DNA from 4 places in the Streptomyces fagopyri genome. Region 4 is predicted to be linked to each of the others. Evidence: riboswitches for the same ligand, from Rfam matches in the RefSeq annotation. Region 4 holds a riboswitch; each other region holds the start of a gene.
What was found. A riboswitch is a leader RNA that binds a small molecule or an ion and turns the genes downstream of it on or off. The one in region 4 is predicted to bind S-adenosylmethionine.
Positions count from the first base shown of each region.

Region 1: another riboswitch for S-adenosylmethionine. It lies ahead of GFH48_RS28785 (aminotransferase class V-fold PLP-dependent enzyme); the one in region 4 lies ahead of GFH48_RS01330 (amino acid ABC transporter permease).
Region 2: another riboswitch for S-adenosylmethionine. It lies ahead of GFH48_RS40095 (putative leader peptide); the one in region 4 lies ahead of GFH48_RS01330 (amino acid ABC transporter permease).
Region 3: another riboswitch for S-adenosylmethionine. It lies ahead of thrC (threonine synthase); the one in region 4 lies ahead of GFH48_RS01330 (amino acid ABC transporter permease).

Region 1 covers NZ_CP045643.1:6,669,754-6,673,956, forward strand. The annotation lists gene qcrB (cytochrome bc1 complex cytochrome b subunit) at 1-759, shown strand, start outside; gene trpD (anthranilate phosphoribosyltransferase) at 901-1,965, shown strand; SAM riboswitch class IV at 2,208-2,324, shown strand; gene GFH48_RS28785 (aminotransferase class V-fold PLP-dependent enzyme) at 2,515-3,876, shown strand; gene GFH48_RS28790 (Lrp/AsnC family transcriptional regulator) at 4,077-4,203, opposite strand, start outside.
Region 2 covers NZ_CP045643.1:2,066,950-2,071,152, reverse strand. The annotation lists gene GFH48_RS08855 (MarR family winged helix-turn-helix transcriptional regulator) at 9-536, opposite strand; gene GFH48_RS08850 (YceI family protein) at 666-1,181, shown strand; gene GFH48_RS08845 (glutathione S-transferase C-terminal domain-containing protein) at 1,293-2,072, opposite strand; gene GFH48_RS40095 (putative leader peptide) at 2,338-2,412, opposite strand; SAM riboswitch class IV at 2,449-2,595, opposite strand; partial or broken gene GFH48_RS08840 (F420-dependent methylene-tetrahydromethanopterin reductase) at 2,956-3,225, shown strand; partial or broken gene GFH48_RS08835 (RNA polymerase sigma factor) at 3,218-4,203, opposite strand, start outside.
Region 3 covers NZ_CP045643.1:5,148,878-5,153,080, forward strand. The annotation lists gene GFH48_RS22225 (alpha,alpha-trehalose-phosphate synthase (UDP-forming)) at 1-344, opposite strand, end outside; gene GFH48_RS22230 (glucosyl-3-phosphoglycerate synthase) at 471-1,415, opposite strand; SAM riboswitch class I at 1,583-1,739, shown strand; gene thrC (threonine synthase) at 1,757-3,076, shown strand; gene GFH48_RS22240 (MoaD/ThiS family protein) at 3,204-3,479, shown strand; gene GFH48_RS22245 (cold-shock protein) at 3,934-4,140, shown strand.
Region 4 covers NZ_CP045643.1:289,667-293,869, reverse strand. The annotation lists gene GFH48_RS01340 (ABC transporter substrate-binding protein) at 1-1,146, opposite strand, end outside; gene GFH48_RS39860 (putative leader peptide) at 1,366-1,482, opposite strand; SAM riboswitch class IV at 1,517-1,631, opposite strand; partial or broken gene GFH48_RS01335 (DUF1684 domain-containing protein) at 1,720-1,876, opposite strand; SAM riboswitch class IV at 2,055-2,163, shown strand; gene GFH48_RS01330 (amino acid ABC transporter permease) at 2,481-3,461, shown strand; gene GFH48_RS01325 (amino acid ABC transporter ATP-binding protein) at 3,458-4,203, shown strand, end outside.

The DNA.
Region 1 (4,203 bases), 6.4 Mb from region 4:
TCGCTCGGCCCGTACCGTCCCGACATGGTGTCCACGGGCGCCCAGCCGGACTGGTACATGGGCTTCTCCGAGGGCCTGATCCGTGTCATGCCGGGCTGGGAGATCAACTTCTGGGGTCACACGCTCGTCCTGGGTGTGTTCATCCCGCTGGTGATCTTCCCGCTGGTCCTGGTCGCGATCGCGGTCTACCCGTTCATCGAGTCCTGGGTCACCGGCGACAAGCGCGAGCACCACATCCTGGACCGCCCGCGCAACGTCCCGACCCGTACCGCCTTCGGCGCGGCCTGGATCAGCTGGTACTTCGTCCTGCTGGTCGGTGGCGGCAACGACATCTGGGCCACGCACTTCCACCTGTCGATCAACTCGATCACCTGGTTCGTCCGGATCGCGTTCTTCGTCGTGCCGGTGCTCGTCTTCATCGCCACCAAGCGGATCTGCCTCGGCCTCCAGCGCCGCGACAAGGAGAAGGTGCTGCACGGCCGCGAGTCGGGCATCATCAAGCGCCTGCCGCACGGTGAGTTCATCGAGGTGCACGAGCCGCTCGGCCAGGAGGCCCTGCACACGCTCACCGCGCACGAGCAGTACCAGCCCGCCCAGATCGGCCCGGTGGTCGACGAGAACGGTGTGGAGCGCAAGGTGAACGGCGCGCAGCGACTGCGGGCCAAGCTCAGCAAGGGCTTCTACGGGGAGAACAGCCAGATCCCCAAGCCCACGGTCGAGGAGTACGAGGAGATCACGAGCGGCCACGGTCACCACTGATCCTTTGGCCGGTTCTCACCGGTCCCACTGATCGCCACGGCAGGAGCCCCCGTCCATTGCCCGGACGGGGGCTCTTTGCCGTGCCCGGGGCTGGATAGGGTGGACCCTGCTTGTACCTGTCCACGAACCCAGGAGCGGCATATGAGTGCTGTGACCCCCGCTGGAGGCGACATCGCGGCGGGCCGTTCCTGGCCCGCCGTACTGAACGGCCTGCTCGACGGCCGGGACCAGAGCGCGGACGACACGGCCTGGGCGATGGACCGGATCATGAGCGGCGAGGCGACGGACGCGCAGATCGCCGGCTTCGTGGTGGCGCTGCGGGCCAAGGGCGAGACGGTCGAGGAGATCACCGGCCTGGTCCGCACGATGTACGAGCACGCCAAGGTGATCGAGGTCCCGGGCGAGACCGTCGACATCGTCGGCACCGGCGGTGACGGCGCGAAGACGGTGAACATCTCCACGATGTCGTCGATCGTGGTGGCCGGGACCGGCGCGAAGGTCGTCAAGCACGGAAACCGGGCCGCGTCCTCGGCATCCGGTGCCTCGGACGTGCTGGGAAAGCTCGGCGTCAACCTGGAGCTGACGCCGAAGCGGGTGGCCGAGGTCGCCGAGGAGGCCGGGATCACCTTCTGCTTCGCCGTGAAGTTCCACCCGGCGCTGCGTCATGTCGCCGCGGCGCGCGGGCAGTTGGGGATCCGGACGGTCTTCAACTTCCTCGGCCCGCTGACCAACCCCGCGCGGGTGAGGGCGCAGGCGGTGGGTGTCGCGGACGCCCGGATGGCGCCGATCATGGCAGGCGTCTTCGCCGAGCGCGGCAACTCCTCGCTGGTCTTCCGCGGTGACGACGGGCTGGACGAGCTGACCACCACGGCGACGTCGAGGGTCTGGGTCGTGCGGGACGGCAAGGTGACCGAGGAGCGGTTCGATCCGCGGGACGTCGGGCTCGACCTCGTGCCCGTGGAGGCCCTGCGGGGTGCCGACGCCTCCTACAACGCGGAGGTCGCCCGCCGTGTCCTGGACGGTGAGACGGGGCCGGTACGGGACGCCGTGGTGCTGAACGCGGCGGCCGCGCTGGTGGCGCTGTCCCCGACGGACGCGTCCCTGGTGGACCAGCTCCGGGTCGCGATGGTGAAGACGGCCGGGGCCATCGACTCCGGGGCGGCGCGCGGTGTCCTGGACCGCTGGGTGACGGCCACCAACGCGTAGCCCGCCCACGGCATCCGCCCGAAGGACTCGTCCTCGAACGCCGGACGGGCTGGAGATCGCCGGCGCGGGCTCGCACCATCGACCCGTCCGGCGATCGGGGACACGGCCCGTGAGGCCGATGCGGGGGTCCGGGGGCGGCAGCCCCCGAGTACGGACGGGCCGGGTAGCCGCGGCTGGGGCGCGTACCGGTATGTGGACGCTGGGGTTGCGTCGGCAAGATCGTGTGGCAGGATGCGGTATCAGGTCATGAGCGACAGCCATCAGGCCCCGGCCGGCTGTCCGGCAACCCTCCGTCCGTGGCGGGGTGCCCCGGGTGAAGACCAGGCCGTAGGCAGCGAGGTCTGCGGCAAGCGCGGACCCCTCGAGAATCCCAGGGGTCCTGGTCGTTCGAGGGAGCCCTCTGTGAGCAAGCGAATGCGCTAGGGCGTAGAGCCCCGCCTCCGCACACCCCTTCTTGTTCTCACCCTCACCTGCGCCGAGCCGCCCGCGCGTACCTCCGTACGCCCCCGCTCGCGCGGTGCTTTCGCCTGCCTCTCACAGGAGTGCGCCATGTCTGTCTCCACCGTTGCCGCCGACCGGTCCGTATGTGCCCCGCTGCCCGTTCTGGGCCGTGATGTGAGCGTCCCGCTCGTCACCGGCGGGGAGGTCACGTACGCCGCCCTCGACTACGCCGCCAGCGCCCCGGCCCTCCAGCGCGTCTGGGACGACGTCGCCGCGTACGCCCCGTACTACGGCAGCGTGCACCGCGGGGCGGGCTACCTCTCGCAGCTGTCCACCGACCTCTTCGAGAACGCCCGCGTGACCGTCGCGGAGTTCCTGGACTGCCGCGAGGACGACCAGGTCGTCTTCACCCGGTCGACGACCGACTCGCTCAACCTGCTCGCCGCCGCCCTTCCGGCCGAATGCCAGGTCTTCGTGTTCGAGACCGAGCACCACGCCTCGCTGCTGCCGTGGCAGGACGCGCGGGTCACGTACCTCGACGCGCCCCGCGGCCCGGGGGAGGCCGTCGCGATCCTGGAGCGCGCCCTCGCCGGCCGTGATCCCCGGGGACCGGCCCTCGTCTGCGTCACCGGCGCCTCGAACGTCACCGGTGAGCTGTGGCCGGTGCGCGAGCTCGCCGCCGCCGCGCACGCCCACGACGCCCGGATCGTCCTGGACGCCGCCCAGCTCGCCCCGCACCGGCCGGTGTCCGTCCGTGACCTCGACGTCGACTGGGTCGCCTTCTCCGGGCACAAGCTGTACGCGCCCTTCGGTTCCGGAGTCCTCGCCGGCCGCTCCGACTGGCTGCGCGAGGCCGAGCCGTACCTCGCCGGCGGCGGCGCCAGCCGCAAGGTCGCCCGGCGCGCGGACGGCGGCGTCGATGTCGAGTGGCACGAGAGCGCGGCCCGGCACGAGGCGGGGTCCCCCAACGTCATCGGCGCCTACTCCATCGCCGCCGCCTGCAAGGCGCTCACCGAGGAGGGCTTCGACCGGATCGTCTACCGTGAGCGGCACCTGATCCGCACGGTCCGGGAGGGGCTCGCCGAGGTGCCCGCCGTGCGCGTGCTGTCCCTGTTCGGCGACGACGCGCCCCGGGTCGGCGTCATCTCGTTCGTCGTCGAGGGGTGGAACAGCTCGCACTTCGCGGCCGCGCTCTCCGCCGAGTACGGCATCGGGGTGCGCGACGGTCTCTTCTGCGCGCACCCGCTTCTGCGCACGCTCCTCGGCAGCGACCCGCAGACCCAGGGCGAGTGCGGGGCCCCCGAGGCCGCGCCCGGCGAGAAGTCCCTCAACGCGATCCGCGTCAGCTTCGGAGCCGGCACCCCGGACGAGCACGTGGAGCGCTTCGTGCGCGCCGTGAAGGAGCTCGTACGCGACGGTGCGCAGTGGCGCTACCGGACCGAGGGCGGTCGCTGCGTGCCCGCGGTCTGACACCGGCGGCCGCGGAGGGCGCGTCACGGCGCGGATGAGGCGGGGCAGGGTGGAGTGGGGGACCGGGTGAGTGGCGTGGCCGGTCACGTGGCCCGCCGCGCCCGTCAGCCTGCGCCCCTCGCTGGGCGCCCGGGGGCGGCCCCCGGATGGTGACTCCCGGGCCGTGGCCCCGAGCGGTGGCCCTCAGGCCGCGCGGTGGGTCAGGAGTCCAGGCCGATCGCGAACGCGGCTTCGAGGTCGTGCTGCGAGTACGTGCGGAACGCGACGTGGGTGTCGGTGCCCTCGACCCCCGGGATCTTGCTGATGCTGCCCGGGATGACGTCCGCC
Region 2 (4,203 bases), 1.8 Mb from region 4:
GCCGTCGCTCACGGTCCTGCCGGGCCGCCCGCCGCACGTGAACCGTCATGGGGGGCCTCTGGGGGCGGCAGCAAGTCGTGCAGCTGCTCGTACCGCTGCGCGCAGGCCGTTCGGGCGATGGCCTGCGAGACGGCGTCGGCCAGCGGGCGCGAGGACTCGCTCAGCAGCGTGCGCGCCTTGTCCGTGAGCGCCACCTCGATACCCCGTTTGTCCCCGCACGCCGAGCGCCGCGTGATCAGGCCCGCGTGCTGCAGACAGGCCACCTGATAGGTCAGCCGTGTCTTGGGGCGGCCCAGCAGTTCGGCGATCTGTGTCATGCGCAGGCTGGAGCCGGGCTGGTCGGCCAGCAGGCACAGCACCAGGAACTCGTCGTGCGAGACACCGAGGGCGTCCTTGACGTGAGCGCGCAACTGCTGCTCGATCGCCCCGGCCGCCGCCAACAGCCGCATCCAGGACCGCAGTTCGCTCGGCAGCAGGCCGTCGTCGGCCGCCTGCTCGTGTTCGGGCAGGTCAGCGGGGGCGAGGAAGTCGGCCATGGTGTCACAGTCTACCGGTTGTCCAAATTTGAAGAACGGGCTAGCCTGTGATCGTCCAAATTTGGATGACTCCTGGTTGTCCCACGGCCCGTGCGCCACCTCTCATCGTTAACCGTCTGGAGAACTCTCATGACCGTCGCCGTCGAAACCGGCCTGTGGCAGCTCGACCCCGCCCGCACCAGCGTCGTCATCCGGCACAAGACGATGTGGGGACTGGTGACGGTGAAGGGCGTCTTCGCCGCTGTCGCCGGGGAGGGCGAGGTGCGGTCCGACGGGACCGCCCACGGCACCGTCACCCTGGACGTGGCGTCCCTCGACACCAAGAACGGCAAGCGGGACAAGCACCTGCGCTCGGCCGACCTCTTCGACGCGGAACGGCACCCCACGATCACCTTCGCGGTGGACGACGCGGTGGTCGCCCAGGACGACACCGTCGCGGTGACCGGGCAGTTGACCGTGCGCGGCGTCACCAGGCCGCAGCCCGTCGTCGCCCGTGTCACCGCGGCGAGTGCCGAAGACGTCACCCTCGTCGCGGAGTTCACCGTGGACCGCGACCAGTTCGACATGGGCTGGAACCAGATGGGCATGCTCCGCGGCCTGACCACTGTCGTCAGCACCCTCGTCTTCACCCGCGTCAAGGGCTGAGCCGGCGGATCACCGCCCGCCGTCCGTGCGGCGGCGGGCAGTGGCCGTCCCGGGTCCGCGTTCTGCCGGGCAGGCGGACGACGGCGTCCGGCGAGAGAGTCTGACGAGCCGTCAGACCAGTTGCGTCGCCTCACGGAAGACCGGATGGGCGCCCAGTCGGCGGACGTAGTCCCGCAGACGGCCGTACGGGGAGAGCGCGTCCTCCGCGCCGAGGCGCGTGAGGGCCACCCACAGGTCGACGTCCGCGGCCGTCAACTCGCCACCCAGCACATGTGTCCGCGCGGCGAGCCGCTGATCCAGCGAACCGAGCGCGGCCGACCGTGCCGTCGGCGGGGCGTCCGGGGTGAGGCCGCGGTCCAGGAAGGCGCGGAACGTGTCGATGTCCGCGGCGAGGGACGGCGGATGCAGCCGGGGGAGCCCGGCGGCGTCGCGGCAGCCCGGAAGTTCACCGAGGTCGCGCAGGATGTCGGGGGTGTGGTTGCTGACGATGCGTCCGCTCCAGCGGTCGCACAGTGCCGGCGCGGTGAGCGGACCGTCGTAGTGGTGCCAGGTGGCCTCGTACGCCGCCCGCAGCGCGACGCGGGCGTCCGGTGTCCCGGAGGGCCCCGTCAGCAGCGTGGTGGTGACCGAGTCACGCAGTCCCAGCAGCCCGAGGGTGATCGAGACGCGCAGCGAGCGCGGACAGCCCTCGGAGAGGTACAGCTGATAGCGGTGCGGCGCGGGATAGAAGCCGCCGGCCGGACCGACACCGATGCGGCTGCGGATGCGGTGTCCACGCGAGGGTGCGGCGGCCCGGGGGGACGCGGCGGCGACCGCCCCCGTGGCGGGTGAGGCCGGGGCGCGGCGGGTGGAGGCGGGGGCGGCCGGACTGAGCGAGGCTGTCTCGGGCATGACTCTCCAGGGGGACGACGAAGCCCTGCCACCCGGGGCGGCAGCGGCGGGACGGGGTGACTGCGCTGACGTACCGTCCGGACCGCGGACCAGGGCGTGTCACGAAAGCCGCGGATGCCTCACGACTCCTGGTGCGCCCTCTCCCCGCACCGGGCGGAACCCCGGTCACGTCCGGTACACGGACTTCCGTCCGGCACGCCGAGAGCACGCACCGGACTCCGCGAGGCCCGCCCTCCGGGCGGCCGACGGGACTCTCCCCACCCGCCTAGCAGGCGCTGGAGACCCGCTGCAGATCGATGTGCAGGCGCCTGGTGAGACCGCTCGTGCCCTTTCCGGTCATTCCTGTCGCTCCCGTGTCCGGGGCTCGCGAGAGGCGAGACCACGCTTGCCCCACCGCTCCGGCGGGACCCGGTCGTCACCCGGGGCACCCCGTCGCGGTGGAAGGGTTGCCTGTCAGCGGGCCGGGGCCGATCAACCGCGACGCACGGAGGGAACCGGGCGAAGGGCGCTGACAATCGTGACCGTCCCCGTCAGTCTCGGTCCGCTCCGTGGGCTCGTCAAGAAGGCACCCGCGCGGTCTCACCACGTGGTCGTCCGGGCTTCCGAGCGTCGACACCCGTTCCTGGCCGTGCCTGACCCACGCCGGATCGGACCGGAGCAACTCCGGTGAGCACGAGGCCCCATGGGCCGGAACGGTGACGGTGACCGCGATGCACGCGGGCCAGGGGAAGACCGCCTCCCGCTCCCGTGGCCGAGCCGAGGCCGGCCGGGCCGCTGGATCGTCTCGGCGATCGTGCTGGCCCTGGTCGCCCAGATCGTCCACGGCCTGGCGACCCACCCGTTCTTCGAGTGGGACAGGTTCCAGTACTGGTTCCCGCGTCCCGACCGGCAGGCGTTCGCCGGCTCCCCGGCCACCGCCGCCGAGACGATCAACGACTTCGTGCAGGCCGACGCCTCCGACGGCTTCATCCTCGTCCCGCACATCACCCCCGGCGGCCTCGACGCCTTCGCCGACACCGTGGTCCCGCTGCTCCAGGAGCGCGGTGTGTTCCGTACGGAGTACGAGGGCACCACCCTCCACGACCACCTGGGCCTCGCCCACCCCGACACCGCGGGCACCCGGGGACGGCCGGGTCCGCCGGTGATCAGCTGACGTCGAGGTAGTCCCGGAGGGCCTCGGAGCGTGAGGGGTGACGCAGCTTGGACATCGTCTTGGACTCGATCTGGCGGATGCGCTCGCGTGTCACCCCGTACACCTGCCCTATCTCCTCCAGCGTGCGGGACTGGCCGTCCATGAGGCCGTAGCGCAGCGAGATGATTCCGGCCTCACGCGCGGTCATGTTCGCCAGGACGGCCTGGATGGCGTCCTTGAGGAGCAGGAAGGTGACCATGTCCGCCGGCGAGATGGTCTCGCTGTCCTCCAGTACGTCACCCAGTTCGGTACCGCCCTCCTCGCCGAGGGGGGTGTGGAGGGAGACCGGCTCCTTGGTGTAGTTCTCGATCTCGGTGATCTTCTCCACGGGCACGTCCAGCTTCCTCGCGAGTTCCTCCTGGGTCGGATCGGCCCCCGTGTCCTGGATGAACTCCCTGCGGACCTTGGCCATCCTGTTGATGACCTCGACCATGTGGACCGGAATGCGGATGGTCCGGCTCTGGTCCGCCAGAGCACGTGAGATCGCCTGCCGGATCCACCAGGTCGCGTAGGTCGAGAACTTGAACCCCCTGGCGTAGTCGAACTTCTCCACCGCGCGGATGAGACCCGTGTTGCCCTCCTGCACCAGGTCCAGGAAGAGCATCCCGCGCCTGCTGTAACGCTTGGCGATGGAGACGACCAGACGCAGGTTCGCCTCCACGAGATGGGACTTCGCCCGGTGCCCGTCAGCGGCCAGGATCTCCAGCTCCCGCCGGAACCCCGGGTCGATGCCCGGCTCCTCCAGGAGCCTGCGCTCGGCGAACAGGCCCGCCTCGATGCGCTTCGCCAGGTCCACCTCCTGCGCGGCGCCGAGCAGGGGGACCCGGGCGATCTGCTTGAGGTAGTCACGTACCTGATCGACCGAGGCACCGGAGGAGGTGAGCCGGGGACCGGGGGCGTCGTCGTCCTCCTCCGTGTGCGCCACGGGCCGGGGCGGCT
Region 3 (4,203 bases), 4.9 Mb from region 4:
ACCGGCTCCAGCGGTGTCTGGTACAGCATGTGGTGGACGAACCACAGCACCGAGTTCGCGATGCCGTTGTACGCGTCCGCGTGCACCGCGGCGTCGATGTCCAGCATCCGCACGCCGTCCTCGCCCACTCCGCGCCGGACCGCCTCGCGGTCGCCTTCGCCGAGCGCCGAGCACACCCACAGGGCCCCCGCGTCCGGCCCGATCGCGGAGAGGCCCGAGACCAGCCCGCCCCCGCCGCGCCGGGCCTGGAGCGAGCCGTCCTCCAGCACCTCGTAGGAGATCGGACCGCGGTTGGACGCGACGAGGATCCGGTGGGTGCCGTGCGATGAAGCCGTCGAAGCCATGCCTCGAAACCTAGCCCGGCACCGAAACGCTCAAACGTTCCCGTCGGCCGTATGCGACGAAGGACACGGACCGCGGGACGGCGGGGCCGGTCGCGCCGCCCGCCGGCCCCTCACCAGGGGCCGGGCTCACGCGGCCCTGCGCTTCACGTACTCGGAGATTTCGGCCATCGGGGGGCGTTCCTCCGTGTCCACCGAGTACGTACGCGGCTCGAAACCGTCCTCGCCCCGCTCGAACTGGGTGAGGGACGGCCGGATGAGATGCCCGCGGGCCAGCCGGAGCTGCGCCGTGCGGTAGATCGCGGCGGACATCCGGCCCAGCGCCTGCCCGTCCTGGTGACGGTGCTTGCGCTCGCCGACGTCGACCTGGGCGAGCGCGTCGAGGCCCACCAGGTGCAGGGCGTCGACGAGCATGCCCAGTTCGACGCCGTAGCCGACGGGGAAGGGCAGCTGTTCCAGCAGCGAGCGGCGGGCCGCGTACTCACCGCCGAGCGGCTGGACGAAGCCGGCCAGCTGGGGCCAGTGCATGTTCAGCAGCGGGCGGGCCATGAGTTCCGTGACGCGACCGCCCTGGCCCGCGGCGCCGGCCAGCGGACGGTCGTACATCCCCTTGACGAGGTCCACGTCCGGCTCGGTGAGCAGCGGACCCACGATCCCGGAGACGAAGTCCGACGAGAACTCCCTCAGGTCCGCGTCGATGAAACAGACGATGTCCCCGCTCGTCACGAGGAGCGACCGCCACAGGACCTCGCCCTTGCCGGGCACGGCCGGGATGCGGGGCAGGATCTCGTCCCGGTGCACGACGCGCGCGCCCGCCGCGGCGGCGACCTCCGACGTGCGGTCGGTCGAACCCGAGTCGACGACGACGATCTCGTCGACGAGGGGCACCTGACGCATCAGGTCGTCGCGGATGACGGCGACGATCTCGCCGACCGTCTCCTCCTCGTTCAGCGCGGGCAGCACGACGCTCACCGTGGAGCCCGAGGCGCGTTTGGCGGACATGATTCCGTGCAGCGGACGATCGGCCACGGACCAGGAGCGTGTGCTCAGCCAGCGCTCGACTTCCTTCAGCACAGTCTGCGGCTCCTCACTGTCTGATCACCCGGTGTCCCCCGGTGTGATCCATCTCGCGGTTCGGACGACTATCTCAACTGTCCTGGCCTTCGGTTACAGTCTTGAACAACGCGGATGACCATCGCATGTCGTAGATCATCCCGAATTGAAGACCAACAACCGAATACCGCTCATCCAGAGGGGCAGAGGGATACGGCCCGATGAAGCCCCGGCAACCCTCCAGCCGGTCTCGTACCGATCATCGCTGATCGCGTCGCGGGGCTCCCGGCTCGGGAAGGTGCCAAATCCGTCTCACGGCGAAGTGCGTCGTGAGGAAGATGAGGAGAAAGGGCCTCGCCTCCATGGCTGCGCAGACTGTTGCAAGCACTCCGGACACCGTGACCTCCGCGAACCCGGCCGATTCCGCGCGATCCGTCGATCTGGGTCCCGCCGCCGCGCTCACCTGCCGCGAGTGCGGCCACCGGGTGCCGCTCGGCCCGGTCTTCGCCTGCGAGGAGTGTTTCGGACCGCTGGAGATCGCCTACGACTTCTCGGCCTACGAAACCGAGGAACTGCGGGCGCGCATCGAGGCGGGCCCCGCGAACATCTGGCGTTACGCGCCGCTGCTCCCCGTCCCGGCCGACGTCGCCGGCAAGCCGAACATCAACCCGGGCTGGACCAGGCTCGTCCAGGCGGACAACCTCGCCCGCGAGCTGGGTGTCGACCCCGGCCGGCTCTTCGTCAAGGACGACTCGGGCAACCCGACGCACTCCTTCAAGGATCGCGTCGTCGCCCAGGCCATCGAGGCGGCCCGTGCCTTCGGCTTCACCACCCTCTCCTGCTCCTCGACCGGCAACCTCGCCGGCGCGGTGGGTGCCGCCGCCGCCCGCGCCGGCTTCCGCTCCTGCGTGTTCATCCCGCACGACCTGGAGCAGGGCAAGGTCGTCATGGCCGCGGTCTACGGCGGCGAGCTCATCGGCATCGAGGGCAACTACGACGACGTGAACCGCTTCTGCTCCGAGCTGATCGGCGACCCGGCCGGTGAGGGCTGGGGCTTCGTCAACGTCAACCTGCGGCCGTACTACGCGGAGGGGTCCAAGACCCTCGCGTACGAGATCTGCGAGCAGCTCGGCTGGCGGCTGCCCGACCAGCTCGTCGTGCCGATCGCCTCGGGCTCCCAGCTGACCAAGGTCGACAAGGGGCTCCAGGAGCTGATCAAGCTCGGTCTCGTCGAGGACAAGCCCTACAAGATCTTCGGTGCGCAGGCCGAGGGCTGTTCGCCGGTGTCCGTCGCCTACAAGGCCGGTCACGACGTCGTACGGCCGCAGAAGCCGAACACCATCGCCAAGTCGCTCGCCATCGGCAACCCCGCGGACGGCCCGTACGTGCTGGACATCGCGCGGCGGACGGGCGGGGCGGTGGAGGACGTGAACGACGAGCAGGTGGTCGACGCGATCAGGCTGCTGGCGCGCACCGAGGGGATCTTCGCCGAGACCGCCGGTGGGGTGACGGTGGGCGTGGCCAAGAAGCTGATCGAGAACGGACTGCTCGACCCGACGCTCACCACGGTCGTGCTGAACACCGGTGACGGCCTCAAGACGCTGGACGCGGTGGCCGGTACGGGACTGACCGCGACCATCCGCCCCAGCCTGGACTCCTTCCGCGAGGCCGGCCTCGCGTAGCCGCCCGGCCGGGGAGGTCGTTCTCCGGCCACGGGCCCGTGGGAAGCCGGGCGCGCTGCTTCGCGCGCCGTGCCCCTGCCGGGGCGCTCCCCAGCCGTACCCCAGAATCCGACCGGGAGGTCATCGCATGAGCGTCAACGTCCGCATCCCCACCATCCTGCGCACCTACACCGGCGGCCGGTCCGAGGTGACCGCCGAGGGAGGGAACCTCGGCGAGGTGATCTCCGACCTGGAGAAGAACCACACGGGCATCGCCGCGCGCGTGCTGGACGACGAGGGCAAGCTGCGCCGGTTCGTCAACGTGTACGTCAACGACGACGACGTCCGCTTCGAGCAGGGCCTGGAGACGGCGACGCCGGACGGCGCCGGCGTGTCGATCATCCCGGCCGTCGCCGGAGGCTGACGGGCGGTTACCCACGGTGAGATCATTACCGTGGGTAATGCCAATCACCGAGAGTTCATCGAATTGCCCCCTCCGCGAGAGAAGCGGAGGGGGCAATTCTGTATGGTTGAGCACGGTACAGTTGGGGAACCGGCTTCGTTTTCCATGCCGGGTGCATATGAGTTCACGTCCGGCCTGCGGCAAGAAGTAGCCAAAATGCCCGGCGTTTTTGAGCCTTATGCGGCCTTTATAGGGCCCGAGTTGCCCTAAATATTCGCGAATTCTCCCTATATTCCCGATCGGCCGTGCCCAGAATTCTCGTCCGATTGACCTGTTGCAGACGGCAGTTGGACAGATACATTCAGCCGCGGTCGACGCGTTCCGGCGCACACCCCCAATCCGTTGGGGGGTGGAGGTCTGACCCGGGCCCGCGAAGTGCGGTCCTGTGCAAGGGCCAGTAATAGGGGAGTTAGGCATGGCTCAGGGCACCGTCAAGTGGTTCAACGCGGAGAAGGGGTACGGCTTCATCGCGGTCGACGGTGGTGCGGATGTTTTCGTCCACTACAGCGCGATTCAGATGGACGGCTACCGCACCCTGGAAGAGGGTCAGCGGGTCGATTTCGAGATCTCGCAGGGCCAGAAGGGGCCGCAGGCGGACATGGTCCGGCTCGCGACCGGCTGAAGCACGCGCCGACTGACTGTTCGACGTGACGAAGGGCTCGTATCCCTCTGGGGTGCGAGCCCT
Region 4 (4,203 bases):
CTTGGTGCGGATACCGTCGCTGCCTGACTTCCAACCGGCCTGGTCGAGCAGCGACTTCGCCCTGGCCGCGTCGAAGGTGAGGTTCGAGGCGAGGCTGGTGTAGTCGGGCGTCGTGTGCGCGAGCACACTGGTCGCGGCCCGGGTGCCGGTCGGGAAAACGGTGTCGGCGATCTGCTTCCGGTCAATGGCGTACCGGATCGCCTGCCGCACTCTGGCGTCCTTGAGAGCTGGACGGGAGTTGTTGAAGGCCAGGCCGAATACCACGCCCGGGTTGGCCCGGCGCTGGAGAGCGACCTGACTGCCCCTGAGCCCTGCCTCGTTGGCCTTGCCGACACTGCTGATGGCGTCCACCTGGCCGGACTGGAGGCTGCCGGCCCGTACGCCCGCCTCCGGCACGACCTTGAAGACCAGCTTGTCGAGGTAGGCCTCGCCCTTCTTGCTCCACAAAGAGGAACCCCAGGCGTATCCGGTGCGCCTGGCGAGGGTGATCGATTGGTTCTGCACGTACTGCTTCAGCACGAACGGTCCGGATCCGACGACTCCGTCGCTGCACCTCTGCTGCGGGGTCTTCTTCACGCTCGCCGACGACTCGATGCCCAGCGAGTGCGTGGAAGTGGCCTGCAGAAATTGGGCGTTGGGTTGCTTGAAGGCCACCTTGACGGTGAGCGGGTCGATCACGGTGGTGCTCTTGACGCCGCTCAGGTAACCCTCGGCCAGTGCTCCCAGGACGCCGAGCTTCGGCACCGCGTCGAAGTTGTCCTTGACCACCTGCGCGGTCAGCTTCGAGCGGTCGCTGAAGGTGACGCCCGAGCGCAGATGGAAGGTGAACGTCGTGGCGTCGGAGCTGACGTCCCAGCTCTTCGCCAGCCACGGCACGATCTTGCCGGTCTCGGGGTCCTGGTCGGTCAGTGAGTCCACGATCTGGCGGACCGAGTAGATGGTCTCGTTGCTGGCGACCTGCTGCGGGTCGACGCAGCCGGCGTCCGAACCCACCGCGAAGGTCAGGGTGCCGCCGGACTTTGCCCGGCCGCTGCCGGAATCGGAGCCTTCGCCGCTGGATCCGCAGGCGGTCAGCAGGACACTGGTGGTGAGGAGGGCGCTCAGCGTGGCCCATCGGGGGGTTCTGAAATCCGGAAGTGCGGTCACAGAAGGCTTCTCCAACTCGTGTCACCAGGCACGGGGTGTCCAGTTGGGCACGGCCGTACATGGGCGTTCGACCCCGGTCGGCGCGACGCCGGCGACGGGGGAGCGCTGCGCGGAGGGGGACGGTCAGGTGGATGCCCCCGATACCGACATCGGTGGCAGGGGGAGGAGGGACGAGAGCCGAGGCCGCCGACGGATGTCAGCCGACCGGAAGAAGGCTCCTCAGACCTGACAGAGACAGCTGGTCGAGCGCTTCAGATCGATGTGGCGCCGACGCGAGAACCGGGAGAACACCGAGACGACGGCGAAGGAGGCTGTCAGGTCACCGCTGTGCCGCATGCTGCCCCTCCCCATCTCCGACCCCGCTCATGGGGCCACGCGCTTGCGTGGATCGCCGATGATCCACGCCGGGCTTTCACCTGGAGCACCCCACCGCGCGGGAGGGTTGCCGGTCAGCAAGCCAGGGCTTGACGCTGACACTCAATGCCGTTGGGGATCGTACGGAGGGCTGTTGTCGTACGTCAATGCCACAGAGCGAGGCCCCGCAAGGCCGGTCGGGCCGGCACCGGGTCCGTCTCAGGAACCGCTCCGCCCAAGGGGGATTCTCTGGCCGGCCTCGATCGCCACCGGCAGCCGGTCCACGGCCGGGGGCAGCGGACAGGTGGCCATGTCCGTGTAGGCGCAGGCAGGTTCGCAGCGCGTTGAAGTCCAGGACAGCCCTTCCGTCGGCCGCCCACCTCGACCTCGCGATGCTATCGACTACCACCACCGGGCTGCTGCCAGGTCCTGGCGGCCGGCGGAGCGGCCATTCGCATCCTGGACCGGACGGCCTACACTGCCCGCTGGCCTTTCCACCTGCTGGACCGGCGTTGACAAATGTCCGGGCCGTTGCCTTAACTACTGGCCAGAACGGTCATGAGCGTCAGCGACAAGCCCTGGCTTGCTGACCGGCAACCCTCCCACCGCGGTGGGGTGCCCCAGGTGACGACCCGGCCGATGAAGTTTCGGTAAGCGCGAGGCCCTCAGGGGCGGAACGGTGACGGTGAGGTCATGTACGCAGTTCCCAGGACGGCCGCACGCCGCTCCCAGGGTTGCGTACCGCCGTACGTGAATCTGCTGGTCGCCGATCGTGCCGTCGATCTGCTCCGCGTGAACAGCGCGCTGTGTACCGCCCCGGGTCGCGCCCTCTGTCGGGGCTGACACTTCTCCGCAGCCCCCGTACTTCCTGACGAACACTGCCGCCGCGGTGTTTTCCGTCGTCCTCCCCGCCCCCGGTGCCTCGCCGGCGCATGCCGCCGTGCCATCCGGGGTGTCGTCCGATCCAGCCGGAGCCCACCGTGAGTGAACCCCCTGGCGCTACCGTCACGCTTCCCGAGACGTCCACCGCCGATGAACCGTCAAAGCCCCTCACCGCTCAGCGAGTTCTGCCGCTGCGGCGCCCCGGACGCTGGATCGCGACCGCGGTCGTACTCGTCCTGGTCGCCCAGTTCGTGCACGGACTGGTCACCAATCCCTTCTACCAGTGGGACCGCTGGAACTATTGGTTTCTACGCCCCACCATCCTCGACGGCCTGGCGATCACCCTCGAAGTCGCCGCCTACAGTGCGGTGTTGGGTCTTGCCGGCGGGATCGTGCTCGCATTGGGCCGCCTCTCGAAGAACCCGGTGCTGCGCGCGGTCAGCTGGACGTACGTCTGGGCGCTGCGCTCCGTCCCGCTCATCGTGGTGCTGATCTTCCTCTACAACTTCAGCGCCCTGTACAAGACGTTGAGCGTCGGCATTCCCTTCGGGCCGGCCTTCTTCTCCTTCGACGAGTCGAGACTCGGCACCGACATGGTCGTGGCCGTCATCGGCCTCAGCCTCAACGAGGCCGCCTACGCGGCCGAGGTGGTCCGCGGCGGCATCCTCTCCGTCGACCAGGGCCAGCACGAAGCGGCCGCGGCACTCGGGCTGCCCAAGAGCTACCAGTTCCGGAGAATCGTCTTCCCGCAGGCGCTGCGCTCGATCGTCCCGAACTACGTCAACCAGCTCATCGGCCTGATCAAGGGCACCTCGCTGGTCTTCTACGTGTCCCTGCTCGACCTGTTCGGCTCCGCGCAGACGATGGGCGCCACCTATCCCGGCGACATCGTGCCGCTGCTGCTGGTTGTCACCGCCTGGTACCTGATCCTGACCAGCGTCGTCTCCGTCATCCAGTTCTACGTCGAGCGGCACTACGCCCGCGGTGCCACCCGCGGCCTGCCGCCGACGCCTCTGCAGACGTTCCGCACCGGCCTATCCGACCTGCGGGACCGCATCCGCCGGGAGGCCGCCGTATGACCGCCGAGACGCTCGAGACCGTGGCGGACGTCGCGGCCGCCACCGTCGAGGTCCACGACGTGCACAAGTGGTACGGCACCCACCGGGTACTGGACGGCATCGACCTGACCGTCCGCCCCGGCGAGGTCACCGTCATCCTGGGCCCCTCCGGCTCCGGCAAGTCCACCCTGCTGCGGGTCATCAACCACCTGGAGAAGCCCGAGATCGGCTACGTCAGTGTCAACGGCGAGCTGATCGGTGTGAAGCGGCAGGGCGAGCGGCTCAAGGAGATCAGCGAGCGGGCCATCCTCGCCCAGCGCGGCCGGATCGGCTTCGTCTTCCAGAACTTCAACCTCTTCCCGCACCTGACCGTACTCGACAACGTGGCCATCGCCCCGGTCGCCACCGGAAGGCTCGGCAGGCCCGAGGCGCGGCAGCTGGCCAAGACGCTCCTCGAACGGGTCGGCCTCGGTGAGCGCGTCGGCGCCTACCCGAGGCAACTGTCCGGCGGCCAGCAGCAGCGCGTGGCCATCGCCCGCGCCCTCGCCCTGCGGCCCGGCGTCATCCTCTTCGACGAGCCCACTTCCGCCCTCGACCCCGAACTGGTCGGTGAGGTCCTCGCCGTCATCAAGGACCTGGCGACCAGCGGCACCACCCTCGTCATCGTCACCCACGAGATCGGCTTCGCCCGCGAGATCGCCGACCGGGTCGTCTTCATCGACGGCGGCAAGATCATCGAGCAGGGTCCACCCTCCGAGGTCCT